DNA from 3 places in the Streptomyces canus genome. Region 2 is predicted to be linked to each of the others. Evidence: riboswitches for the same ligand, from Rfam matches in the RefSeq annotation. Region 2 holds a riboswitch; each other region holds the start of a gene.
The links. A riboswitch is a leader RNA that binds a small molecule or an ion and turns the genes downstream of it on or off. The one in region 2 is predicted to bind cobalamin.

Region 1 (4,340 bases), 4.2 Mb from region 2:
AGACGGCCGTGGCGTGCACGGCGTGGGTGTGGACGACCGCGCGGGCGTCGGTGCTGCGGTAGACGGCCAGATGCATGGGGAGTTCGCTCGTCGGGACCAGCCTGCCGAGGACCTGTCGGCCGTCGAGGTCGACGCCCGTGACGTCGTCCGGCGTGAGGCGGTCGTAGGGGACGCCAGAGGGCGTGACCAGGACCGTGTCCGCGACGCGCACCGAGACGTTGCCGGAGGTTCCGACGACCAGTCCGTCGGACACCGTCCGGCGGGCCGTGTCGACCAACTCCCCCCAGGCGTCCGCCTCCTCGGCACCGACACGCCGTACGTCCCGTGGATCCCGCTGTTCCTCAGCCATGCCGCGATCCTGCCAGCCGTGGCGCCGGTTCGCCTCGGGCCGGGGCCCTGTAGGGCACAGATCCGACGCCATTCCGGGGGACACCTGGCCCGTGATCGCAAGCCTGCCCATCTCGCCGCACCAGAAGAACGTCAACGGGCAGAAGGCCAGGACCACGGGTGCCGAGTTCGTCTACGTCCGTGGATGGCCCGCTCCAACTCGGCGGGTGACCGGAATCTCTTCAAACGGGTCGGCGCATCAGCCGAGGGGGTTCGTTCGGGGGCATAGCCGTGGGGCGCACGGGCCGCGCGGGGGCCGCGAGGTCGAGCAAAGCCGTAGCAGAAGATTACGGTCACCGTGCGGCCCGCCTCAGTTCACCTTCCGTTCATCCAGGTTACTTACCTTCAACAGGCCAATGACCTCGAACGATTGCCTGGGTAAATGGAAAACTTCTCGCTGATCCTCGCGATTGTGGTGGTAACCGCACTCGCGTTCGATTTCACGAACGGTTTTCACGACACCGCCAACGCGATGGCCACCACCATCTCGACCGGTGCACTCAAGCCCAAGGTCGCGGTGGCCATGTCCGCCGTGCTCAACCTTGTGGGCGCTTTCCTCTCGGTGGAGGTCGCCAACACGATCTCCAAGGGTCTCGTCGACGAGACCGGCATCCGTCCCGAGGTCATCTTCGCCGCCCTGGTCGGCGCGATCCTCTGGAACCTGCTGACCTGGCTGGTGGGCCTGCCCTCCAGTTCCTCGCACGCCCTCATGGGCGGGCTGATCGGCGCCACCATCGCCTCGGCGGGCATGGGCGCGGTCCACGGTGACGCGCTCATCACCAAGGTCCTGATCCCGGCGATCGCGGCGCCGATCGTCGCGGGCATCGCCGCCATGCTGGCCACCCGGCTCTCCTACAGCCTGGGCAAGAAGGCCGACGGCAAGGCCGCCGCGAAGGGCTACCGCACCGGCCAGATCGCCTCGGCCGGTCTGGTCTCGCTGGCCCACGGCACCAACGACGCGCAGAAGACGATGGGCATCATCACCCTCGCCCTGGTCGCCGGCGGTGTCGTCGCACCCGACTCGGACCCGCCCACCTGGGTCATCCTCTCGGCGGGCCTCGCCATCGCGCTCGGCACCTACCTCGGCGGCTGGCGCATCATCCGCACCATGGGCAAGGGCCTGACCGACCTCCAGCCGCAGCAGGGCTTCGCCGCCCAGACCAGCGCGGCCACCGTCATCCTGGCCTCGTCCCACCTCGGCTTCTCCCTCTCCACCACGCACTCCGTCTCCGGTTCGGTGATGGGCGCCGGCCTCGGCCGCAAGGGCGGCGTCGTCCGCTGGTCCACGGCCACCCGCATGTTCGTCGCCTGGGGCCTGACGCTCCCGGCGGCGGCCCTGGTGGGCGCCCTGGCGGAGTCGGTCACGGACCTCGGCGACTGGGGTACGGCGGTCGTGGCGGTCTTCCTCGTCGCCTCCAGCGCGGCGATCTGGAAGATCTCGCGGCGCGAGGTCGTGGACGCGTCCAACGTCAACCACACCGACGAGCCGGCCGGCGTGGTGACCACGGCGATCGCCGCCGTGACCCCGCCGCCCGCGGGCACGGTGACCGAGGCCCTCACCGCCACGATCCCGGCCCCGCCCGCCACGACGGAACCGGCCGCCCCGCCGGCCGCCGTCTGAGCCCGCAGTACTAAGGAAGCCTCACCATGAAGATCGACTGGGAAGCACTCGGCTCCGTCTTCGGCGTCAGCCTCGTCGTCACCGTGGGCCTCGTGGCCCTGTTCACCCTCGGCATCATGGGCCTGTCCCGCCAGGAACGGGCCACCGCCCAGGGCGACTCGGCCGCCCTCGCGGTCACCGGCGCCTACGCCTGCTTCGCGGCGTGCGCGGCGGCCGTGGCGTACGGGATCTATCTGATCGTGGCCTGACGGCACCGGTCCCTCGACGGCCGGGAGGGTACGGAACTCAACGTTCCGTACCCTCCCGGCCGTTCTTTCGCCTCCGGTCCGCTGTCCCGCCGGACCGGCGATGTGGGGTTGTGCACACTCCCCCGCCGCAGGTCAGAAGCAAGTTGACGGCTCTCGAAGGGCCGTGGTGGACTGCCGGAGCCATATACGGCGGCAGAAGAGGAAGCCGGTGCGAATCCGGCGCGGTCCCGCCACTGTCACCGGGGTAGGTAGCCCCGGGAGCCAGGAACTCTCGCCGCCGGACTCGTCGAACCAGGGCGTGGACACCCTGAGTGAGGACATGACGCGATGCTCGCCTGCCGATCCACCTGCGGTACCAGGCACTTGAACGACCCCGCGATCGGCTGAGCCGGTGCGTGCCGATCGCGTCTTCGCGTACGGCGCCGCCGCCGGTCTGATCGGCGACCTTCTGCTCGGTGACCCCCGTCGGGGGCATCCGGTCGCCGCGTTCGGACGGGCCGCGGGCGCCGTGGAGCGGGTGTTGTGGCGGGACCACCGGGGGTGGGGTGCACTGCACACCGCCGTGTGTGTGGGCGGTGCCGTGGGCCTCGGTGCCGTCGCGGAGAACGTCGTACGTCCGTCCCGTACCGCTTCCGTCACCCTCACCGCCGCCGCCACCTGGGCCGTCGTGGGCGGGACTTCACTCGTGCGGGAGGCCCGGGTCATCGGGCGGGCGCTGGAGGCCGGAGACGTCGAGGCGGCCCGGGAGCGGCTGCCGCATCTGTGTGGGCGCGATCCTCAGGCGCTCGATGCCGACGGGATCGCGCGGGCCGTCGTGGAGTCCGTCGCCGAGAACACCTCCGATGCCGTCGTGGGGGCGCTTGTGTGGGGGGCCGTCGCCGGGGTGCCGGGGCTGCTCGGGTTCCGGGCCGTGAACACGCTCGACGCCATGGTGGGGCACAGGTCCGTCACCTACCGCCGCTTCGGGTGGGCTTCCGCCCGGCTCGACGACCTCGCCGGGTGGCCGGGAGCGCGGCTGACCGCCGTACTCGCCGCCCTGGCCGGTGACAGTCCGCGGGGTGCCGTGCGGGCCTGGCGGGAGGACGCGCCCAAGCACCCGAGCCCCAACGCCGGGCCCGTGGAAGCCTCGTTCGCGGGGGCGCTGGGTGTCCGGCTCGGGGGGACGCTCTCGTACGCGGGGCGGGTCGAGCATCGGCCAGTGCTGCATCGGCAAGGGCGCGCCGTCGCCACGTACGACATCGAGCGCGCCGTACGGCTGTCACGGCGCGTCGGGCTGCTCGCGCTGGGCGTCGGTGTCGCCGCGCGGGCCTTCGTGAAGGGGCGTACGGCATGAGTGGCGGGGGTCTTCTCGTCGCCGGAACCACCTCGGACGCCGGCAAGAGTGTCGTCACCGCCGGGATCTGCCGGTGGCTGGTGCGGCAGGGGGTGAAGGTCGCGCCGTTCAAGGCGCAGAACATGTCCCTCAACTCGTTCGTCACCCGCGAGGGCGCCGAGATCGGCCGGGCGCAGGCCATGCAGGCGCAGGCCTGCCGCATCGAGCCGACCGCGCTGATGAATCCCGTGCTGCTCAAGCCCGGTGGTGAGCAGAGCAGTCAGGTCGTGCTGCTCGGGAAGCCCGTCGGGGAGTTGAGCGCACGCGGCTATCACGGGGGGCGGCAGCAGCAGCTTCTCGGGACGGTGCTCGACTGTCTCGGCGAGTTGCGGGGCACGTATGACGCGGTGATCTGTGAGGGGGCCGGCAGCCCGGCCGAGATCAACCTGCGGCGTACCGACATCGTCAACATGGGGATCGCCCGGAACGCCGGGCTGCCCGTGCTGGTCGTGGGCGACATCGACCGCGGGGGCGTCTTCGCCTCCTTCTTCGGGACCGTCGCGCTGCTCTCCCCCGAGGACCAGGCGCTCGTCGCCGGGTTCCTCGTCAACAAGTTCCGGGGGGATGTCTCGCTGTTGGAGCCGGGACTGGACATGCTCCACGGGCTCACCGGACGCCACACCTACGGCGTTCTGCCCTTCCGGCACGGGCTCGGGATCGACGAGGAGGACGGGCTGCGGGTGTCCCTGCGGGGGACGGTCCGGGAGTCCGC
Region 2 (4,340 bases):
TCGATGCACTCGTACACACCGGCGATCGACGCGATGGTGGCGGTGGGCGCGATGGCGAGGAGCAGGGAGTTGCGCAGTCCGGTGACGGCGATACGGTCGCGCAGGGCCGCCCACCGCTCGGGCCAGGTGAGGTCGACACCGTAGTGGTCGGGGTGCAGGACGCCCTGGGCGGTACGGGTCTTCTCCCAGGCCGGCAGCGGACCGCCGCGCTCGGCGAGGTCGGCGGAGGCCTCGTAGGCGGCGAGCATGACGCGCTCGGCGATCCGGGTGGAGAGTTCCTTCGCCTCGGGGGAGTCGAAGGGCAGCCGCAGCTTGAAGAAGACGTCCTGGAGACCCATCGCGCCGAGGCCCACGGGGCGCCACTTGGCGTTGGACCGCCCGGCCTGCTCGGTCGGGTAGAAGTTGATGTCGACGACCCGGTCGAGGAAGGTCACGGCGGTGCGGACGGTGGCGTCCAGCCGCTCCCAGTCGATGTCACCGGTCGCCGTGTCGACGAACGCGCCGAGGTTCACGGACCCCAGGTTGCACACCGCCGTCTCCCCGTCGTCCGTGACCTCCAGGATCTCCGTGCAGAGGTTGGAGGAGTGGACGACATGGCCCGGGGTGGCCGTCTGGTTGGCCGTGCGGTTGGCGGCGTCCTTGAAGGTCATCCAGCCGTTGCCGGTCTGCGCGAGGGTGCGCATCATGCGGCCGTAGAGGTCACGCGCGGGGATCGTCTTCTTCGCGAGCCCCGCGGCCTCGGCCTTCCGGTACGCGGCGTCGAACTCCTCGCCCCACAGGTCGACCAGCTCGGGCACGTCGGCGGGGGAGAAGAGGGACCACTCGGCGTCCGTGTTCACCCGGCGCATGAACTCGTCCGGGACCCAGTGCGCGAGGTTCAGGTTGTGCGTACGACGGGCGTCCTCACCGGTGTTGTCCCTGAGCTCCAGGAACTCCTCGATGTCGGAGTGCCAGGTCTCCAGGTAGACCGCGGCCGCCCCCTTGCGCCGGCCTCCTTGGTTCACGGCGGCGACCGAGGCGTCCAGCGTCTTCAGGAACGGGACGATGCCGTTGGAGTGTCCGTTGGTGCCGCGGATCAGCGAACCGCGGCTGCGGATACGGGAGTACGACAGGCCGATGCCGCCGGCGTGCTTCGAGAGGTTGGCGACCTGGTGGTAGCGGTCGTAGATGGAGTCGAGCTCGTCCTTCGGGGAGTCGAGGAGGTAGCAGGACGACATCTGGGGGTGCCGGGTGCCGGAGTTGAAGAGGGTGGGGGAGGAGGGGAGGTAGTCGAGGCGGCTCATGAGCGCGTAGAGCGCGGCGACCTCGTCCAGCGCCCTGACCGTGTCGTCCTCGGCGAGTCCGGACGCCACCCGGAGCAGGAAGTGCTGGGGTGTCTCGATCACCTTGCGGGTGAGGGGGTGCCTGAGGAGGTACCGGCTGTGGAGGGTGCGGAGGCCGAAGTAGCCGAAGCGGTCGTCGGCGTCGGTGTCGACCAGGGCGTCGAGCCGCTCGGCGTGGACCCGCACGAACTCGGCGGTGCGGTCGGCGATGAGGCCCTCGCGGTGTCCGACGGCGACCGATCCGGTGAACGAGGTGACGCCCTGCGAGGCGGCCTCCGCGGCGATGCTGATGGTCAGCAGCCGGGCCGCCAGCCTGCTGTACGCGGGGTCCTCGGAGATGAGGCCGGCCGCCGCCTCGGTGGCCAGCTCGCGCAGCTCCACGGCCATTTCGGGGGAGGCCGCACGCGAGGACCGACCGCGCAGCGCGGCGGCGGCGACCCTGCCGGGGTCGGCGTCGGGGAGGTCGGCGGTCAGCTCCGTCAGGGTCCGCAGCAACGCGGTTCCAGGACCGTCCTCGTCCACAAAGGTGGTCGCTGAAGCCGGTTCGGCTGGCGCGATGGTCACGTGGGGCTCTCCCTCGCTGGGCACGGGGCCTTGCGGAGGGCAGGGGGCAGCACACGAGCGCACACGGCGTCGCGTCCACCGGCCCATTCCACGAGGCCCGGACGTCAGGACACCCGGGCCGTATGGCTCGGGCGTGCTGTCGGCAGGTCCTCGGACTGACTCTCATATGTGCTCAAGCACACATGAGTACACCGTTGCGGGACAGTTCCGGATTCACACCGGATTCCCCTGCGGCGACAGCGAGCATGAGCATACATCTTGTGCCGGGTGAGGAAAGCAGGCCCATATGTTGTGTCGCGGTGACTTCAAAGCGTCAACTCGTAGGTGAGAAGCGTGAAGTCGTCGCCGGGTATCGGTTTCCAGTCGCGCTCGGGGGCGCGGGTGAAGCCGAGGCGTTCGTAGATGCGGTGGGCGGTGTGCATCGTGGGCTGGGTGCACAGGACGACGCCGGTGGCCACGCCGCTCGCGCGGTCGACGCAGGCCTGTACGAGGGCATGCCCCATGCCTCTGCCCCGGGCCGCGTGCGCCACCGCGAGCATGCGGATCTCCGCCTCTCCGGGGCGGGCGAGGTCGGCCAGAGGGCCCCCGGAGGGGACGAAGGTGACCCCGCCGAGGATGTCGTCGTTCTCCGTGGCCACCAGGACGTCCGCGGCGGATGCCCGCTTGGCCACGTCCTTGAGTTCTTCGAGGTACCAGTCGCTCTGACCGAACAGGAGAAGGCCGTCCTGGAGGTAGGCCTGGGCGGTGATCTCACCGAGGGGCTCGTAGTCGGCGGGTACCGCGGGGCGGATCAGGATGTCCATGCGGGTGAGTGTGCCCGACGGGTACGACAACGGGCCGCCGGAGAAGAACTCCGACGGCCCGTGCGCACCGTGACTAGTGGGTCGTACCCGCGGTCGCCGGCGGAAGCTCCACCTGGACCCCGGGGTCGCCCGCGTCCGCCGTGTAGTCCTCCGGGCTGGTCTCGTCCACGCCGTCGGGGACCTTGGCCGCCTTCAGGGCGAAGGTCAGGACCACCGTCACGACGACGTTGAGCACGAACGCCGTCAGGCCGATGTAGCCGATCTCGCCGATGCCCGGGATCTCCTTCGCCGAGCCGCCGAAGTGCTTCTGGGTCGGGGAGGCGACGCCATACGCGGCGACCGTGCCGTAGATCATGCCGACCGCCCAGCCGGCGAGCAGGGCCCAGCGGTGGAACCAGCGGGTGAAGAGGCCGCCGACCAGGGCCGGGAAGGTCTGGAGGATCCAGATGCCGCCCAGGAGCTGGAAGTTGATGGCGACCGTCTTGTCCATCGTGAGGACGAAGACCAGCGCGCCCACCTTCACCAGGAGCGAGACCAGCTTGGAGACCTTGGTCTCCTGCGCGGGTGTGGCGTCCGGCTTGATGAAGTCCTTGTAGATGTTGCGGGTGAACAGGTTCGCGGCCGCGATCGACATGATGGCCGCGGGCACGAGCGCGCCGATGCCGATCGCCGCGAAGGCCACGCCCGCGAACCAGTCCGGGAACATGTCCTCGAAGAGCTGCGGGATCGCCAACTGCGGGTTGGTGACCTTGACTCCGGCCGCGATCGCCATGAAGCCGAGCAGCGCGAGCAGGCCCAGCATCAGTGAGTACAGCGGCAGGATCGTGGTGTTGCGGCGGATCACCTCCCGGCTGCGGGAGGAGAGCGTCGCGGTGATCGAGTGCGGGTACATGAAGAGCGCGAGTGCGGAGCCCAGTGCCAGCGTGGCGTAGGTCCACTGGCCCGCCTCCAGCGGGACGAGGCCGCCGGCCTTGGCCGCCGTGTACTTCTCGCTTGCCGCGCCGAAGACGTCGTCGAACCCGCCCAGCTTGATCGGGATGTAGATGATCGCCACCGCGATGACGATGTAGATCAGCGTGTCCTTCACGAACGCGATCAGAGCGGGGGCCCGGAGGCCGGAGGAGTACGTGTAGGCCGCGAGGACACCGAAGGCGATCAGCAGCGGGAGGTCCTTGACGAACCAGTTCGTGTTCTCGCCGCCGCCGACGCCCATCACATCGAGGACCGCCTGGATACCGACCAGTTGGAGCGCGATGTACGGCATGGTCGCGAGGATGCCGGTGACCGCCACCGCCAGCGACAGGCCCTTGGAGCCGAAGCGGCCGCGCACGAAGTCCGAGGTCGTCACGTATCCGTGCTTGTGGGAGACCGACCACAGGCGGGGCAGGAACGTGAAGATCAGCGGGTACACCAGGATGGTGTACGGCACCGCGAAGAAGCCGGCCGCGCCCGCCGCGTAGATCGCCGCGGGGACCGCGACGAAGGTGTACGCGGTGTAGAGGTCGCCGCCGAGCAGGAACCAGGTGACCCAGGTGCCGAACGACCGTCCGCCCAGGCCCCATTCGTCGAGGCTGTGCTCGTTCTCGGCCTTGCGCCAGCGCGCGGCCAGGAAGCCCATGACCGTGACGGCCAGGAAGAAGATGATGAAGAC
Region 3 (4,340 bases), 1.3 Mb from region 2:
CACCAACATCGCGCTGCTCCTTCGTACGCACCCGGACGTGGTGCGGAACATCGAGCGGATCGTGTTCATGGGCGGCGCGGTGGCGACCGGGAACGCCACGCCCGTCGCGGAGTTCAACGTCTGGCACGATCCCGAGGCGGCCGCCGTGCTGCTCACCGCTGGGGTGCCGATCACGATGTACGGCTTGGACGTGTTCGAGCGGGTCGTCGTCCCCGCCGCCGACGTCGAGCGGCTGCGGGCTAGTTCGGAGCCGTCCCTTCGCATGGCCGGGGAACTCCTCGCCCACCGCGACCCGGCCGCTACCGGCGATCCCACCCCCACCGGCGGCCTCGGCGACGCGGGCGCGGTCTGCGCGGTCGTCGACCCGGACGGCCTGACCACCGAACTCCTGCCGGTGGAGGTGAGCCTGGCCCCGGGCCCGACCCGCGGCCAGACCGTCGTCGACCGCCGCCGCCGTCCCGGCGAGTCCGAGATCCACGAGGGCGAACGTGAAGTGACCCTCGTGGACGTGGGGTTGGGCGTCGACGTGGAGCGGTACGTGAAGCTGTGGCTGACGGCGGTGGAGGGGGCCTGACCACCCGGGTCCCTCAAGAACTGCTGACGCCCCACCGCTGCTCCACCTTCGCGAGCCGCCAGTAGGCGATCGCCGCCGCCCACACCACCACGAACAGGCCGACGATGACGTAACCGACGTTGTCGAGATCGATGTCGGCGATCCAGGTGGTGAGGGCGTCGGTGAGGTCGAACTTGTCGTGCAGGACGCCGACGAGCTCGATCGTGCCGATGAAGAAGGCGACCGCGATGGACAGCCCGGTGATGGCGAGGTTGTAGAAGACCTTGCGGACGGGGTTGGAGAAGGCCCACTGGTAGGCGAAGTTCATGAACGTGCCGTCGAGGGTGTCGAACAGGCTCATGCCGGCGGCGAAGAGCAGCGGCAGACAGAGGATGGCGTACCAGGGAAGACCCGCGGCCGCGCCCGACCCGGCCATCACCATCAGGGTCACTTCCGTGGCCGTGTCGAAGCCGAGCCCGAACAGGAAGCCCAGCGGATACATCTGCCCCGGCCGGGTGATGGACTTGGTGAGCCGCCCGAGAATCCGGTTCATGAAGCCGCGCGAGTCGAGATGCTGCTCCAGCTGCTTCTCGTCGTACGTCCCCTCCCGCATCGCCCGGAAGACCTTCAGGATGCCCATCAGGGCGACCAGGTTGAGAGCGGCGATGAGATAGAGGAACGACCCGGAGACCGTCGTACCGAGAAATCCGAGCACCTGGTGGGTGCGTGACCCCTCGTTCATGACCTTGCCGGCCAGCTGGGTGCCGCCGGCGATCAGCGCGGCGAGCACGACCACGACACTGGAGTGCCCGAGCGCGAACCAGAACCCCCCGGACACCGGCCGCTTGCCGTCCGCCATCAGCTTGCGCGTGGTGTTGTCGATCGCGGCGATGTGGTCGGCGTCGAAGGCGTGCCGCATACCGAGGGTGTAGGCGGTGATGCCGAGTCCGATGCCGAAGGCCTTGTCGCCCACCTCGTAGTGCTCCGGGACGACCAGCAGAAAGAGGATGCCGAAGGCGACGACGTGCAGAGCGGCTATCGCGGCCATCAGACCGACCGTCTTGACGGTGTCCTCGCGTCGCCAGCGGAAGGAGGCGGCGGCGGTCTCGGGCAGCGCAGGATCGGTCATACGGTGGTCACTCCAGCACCTCGTGGATGAACGCGTGAGCTGCCGTGGCCGGTCTCCTGGCTTACGGGTCGTGCGTTTCCCTGCCCGCCTTCCCGGCCCGATGGTGACGGCCAGTGGCTGTCCCGCGAGGGACGTGGGAGGGAAACTCCCCGATCACAGTGGCGAGGGCCGCACCGGCATGGACCTTTGAGGGGTCGTCACCGGCTTCCCGAGCACCACGGCCCGCCCACCGTAGGCGGGGGCGGGGTCTCCTGCATAGCTGCACACCTGCGCAGGTATGGAAGATCACACAAGGCTGCCTGCGAGGATGTGGCCCATGCACCTCGTCCCGGCCGACCGAGCCGACCGCCGCACCATCGACGGACACCGGGTGTGCGACGCCATCGCCGCGATCGGCGACCCGGGACACGTCCGCACCTGGTCCGACCGCTTCGCCCTCCTGGCCGACCCGAACCGCCTCTCCCTCCTGCTCGCCCTGCACCGGACCGGCCCGCTGGCGGTCTCCGACCTCGCGATCGCGACGGGAATGAACGACCCCGCCGTGTCGCAGGCGCTACGGCTGCTGCGGGCGGCCGGGGTGGTGGCGGGGGAGAAGGAGGGGCGCGTGGTGCGGTACCGGGTGGTGGACGAGGCGGTGCGGGTGCTGTTGGCGCAGGTGTCCTGAGCCGGTGGAGGTACGGAGACAGCAGGGCCGCCTGGTGAGACCTGGGTCACAGCAGTGGCAGGGGTGTCGACGGCGCGGCGGGCAGGGGCGTCACCGTCGAAACCGCCACCGGGTGCTCAGACGAGGCCCGTGACCGTCACGGTGATCCGCGGCGCGGGCTGCGGGGGCGACAGGGCCCCCAGCCGGCGTGCGACGGTGACCCGCACGGCGCGGGCCACGTCCACCGTCCTGGCCTCCCGGAGGGCGACGACATGGATCTCCACGTGCCAGGGGCTGTCGGCGTCCGGGCGGGTCATCCGCACCCCGGCGGGCCTTCCGCTGTTGCTGTTGTTGCCGTTCGTGGCCCGGTGCCGGACGGAGCGCAGCCGGTCGGCCAGGCCCGGCCGGAGGAAGGCCACGCCGCTCACGCCCGCCGCGGCCGCGGCGGCCTGCTCCACGAGGGCCGCGTGCGCGGGATCCGCGGTGTCCGCAGTGTCGAAGGTCATCGTGTACGGCCCTCCTGACCGTGCTCGGTTCCCGCGGGGACCAGGTCGGTGACACGGATGTCCACCACCGCGACGACCAGACCCAGCTCACGGTCGGCGGCCTCCCACACCCGTTCCCGCACCTGTGCGGCGAGTTCCGGCAGCGGGGCGCCGTCCGGGGCGTGGATGTCGAGGCGGACGCCGACCCCTTCGACGACGCCGTCCGTACCGGCGTCGTCCGTACCGGCATCGAGGAGACGGCAGGATCCGGCCCGGACGCCGGCGACCGTCTCGGCCGCCGCACGCAGGGTGCGGGCCGCGACCGCCTCCATGATCCACAGGTCCTCGGCGGGCTCGCCGAGGGGCAGGGGACGGCCGGGACGCAGTTCCATACGGACCACGTCCATGATCCGCCGGGTCAGCGGCTCGGCGTCGTACAAGGAGCCGCCCACCCCCTCCGTGCGCAGGTCGCGCACGGCGGACTCCAGCCGGTCGAGTTCGCGCACGGCGTCCCGGCAGTACGGGCAGGACCGCAGGTGCGCGTCGTCGGGCCGTTGCTCCCAGTCCTCCCAGGTTCTCGACAACAGCCGTCCACACGGCAGGACTTCGTCGTCGGCGCCGTGGCCGGACGCCCGGTTCGGCGGGTCGGTGTGGACGGTCATCGCCAGGCCCCCAGTGCTTGTGTCAGACAACGGCGTGCGCGGAAGACACGGGCGCGGACGGCCTCCTGGCTGATGCCGACCGCGTCCGCGACGAACTCGTAGGACCGGCCGTCCAGTTCCCGCAGGACCCAGCAGGCGCGCTGTTCCGCCGACAACAGGTCCAGCGCGTCCCGCAGTTCGCGCACCGCGTCGCGGCCCTCGGTGATACGGGCCGGGGAGACGGTGTGTTCGGCCGCGGGAACCTCGCCCGCCGCCTCCAGCGGGGCCACGGGTCTGCGGGCCCGCAGGACGTTCAGGCAGCGGTTGGTGACGATCCGGTACATCCAGGTGCCGAAGGCGGCGCGCCCCTGGAACTCGGGAAGCCTGCGCCAGGCGCTGAGGAAGGCGTCCTGTACGGCGTCCTCCGCCTCGGCCGCGGTCCCGAGCAGACTCGTGGCGAGCCGGAGCAGCGCCGGGGCGTGCCGCTGCACGAGCACGGCGAAGGCGGCCTCGTCCCCCTCCGCGGCCCGGACCGCCAGGAGGGCGTCGTCGGTGTCGGCCCGGGTGTCCGGTGGTGCGCTCTGTGTGCGGGCCCCCGCCACTGGGCGGCTCCTCTCGTCCGGTCTTCCGAGGGTTGGACACGGCTGCGTCCTCCCCGTTACGGAGGACTTCGCAACCAGGGCGTCCCATGGACGCAGCGGGCGCGTGGAAAAAGCGGTGAACCGGATATCCGCAGCCGAAGCGGTCGCGGACCAGCGCGTCACAGAGCCGGCCGGGGCGGGTCCAAGGAAGGAGAGAGCAACCGAGCAGCACGGCAGAAGGGAAGCACGACATGACCACACAGACCGCACCCGTCGCCAAGGACATGTCCACCCCTCGTAACGGTGAG

Region 1: another riboswitch for cobalamin. It lies ahead of OG841_RS35930 (cobalamin biosynthesis protein); the one in region 2 lies ahead of OG841_RS16270 (ribonucleoside-diphosphate reductase subunit alpha).
Region 3: another riboswitch for cobalamin. It lies ahead of OG841_RS22770 (HoxN/HupN/NixA family nickel/cobalt transporter); the one in region 2 lies ahead of OG841_RS16270 (ribonucleoside-diphosphate reductase subunit alpha).

Annotation. Positions count from the first base shown of each region.
Region 1 covers NZ_CP107989.1:7,874,591-7,878,930, reverse strand. Annotated here, with positions in the region: gene OG841_RS35945 (class II aldolase/adducin family protein) at 1-349, opposite strand, end outside; gene OG841_RS35940 (inorganic phosphate transporter) at 770-2,008, shown strand; gene OG841_RS35935 (hypothetical protein) at 2,035-2,256, shown strand; cobalamin riboswitch at 2,407-2,546, shown strand; gene OG841_RS35930 (cobalamin biosynthesis protein) at 2,648-3,589, shown strand; gene OG841_RS35925 (cobyric acid synthase) at 3,586-4,340, shown strand, end outside.
Region 2 covers NZ_CP107989.1:3,657,640-3,661,979, reverse strand. Annotated here, with positions in the region: gene OG841_RS16270 (ribonucleoside-diphosphate reductase subunit alpha) at 1-1,886, opposite strand, end outside; cobalamin riboswitch at 2,011-2,139, opposite strand; gene OG841_RS16265 (GNAT family N-acetyltransferase) at 2,192-2,689, opposite strand; gene mctP (monocarboxylate uptake permease MctP) at 2,763-4,340, opposite strand, start outside.
Region 3 covers NZ_CP107989.1:5,007,503-5,011,842, reverse strand. Annotated here, with positions in the region: gene OG841_RS22775 (nucleoside hydrolase) at 1-574, shown strand, start outside; gene OG841_RS22770 (HoxN/HupN/NixA family nickel/cobalt transporter) at 588-1,682, opposite strand; cobalamin riboswitch at 1,712-1,917, opposite strand; gene OG841_RS22765 (ArsR/SmtB family transcription factor) at 1,999-2,346, shown strand; gene OG841_RS22760 (hypothetical protein) at 2,463-2,831, opposite strand; gene OG841_RS22755 (Asp23/Gls24 family envelope stress response protein) at 2,828-3,472, opposite strand; gene OG841_RS22750 (RNA polymerase sigma factor) at 3,469-4,053, opposite strand; gene OG841_RS22745 (Asp23/Gls24 family envelope stress response protein) at 4,284-4,340, shown strand, end outside.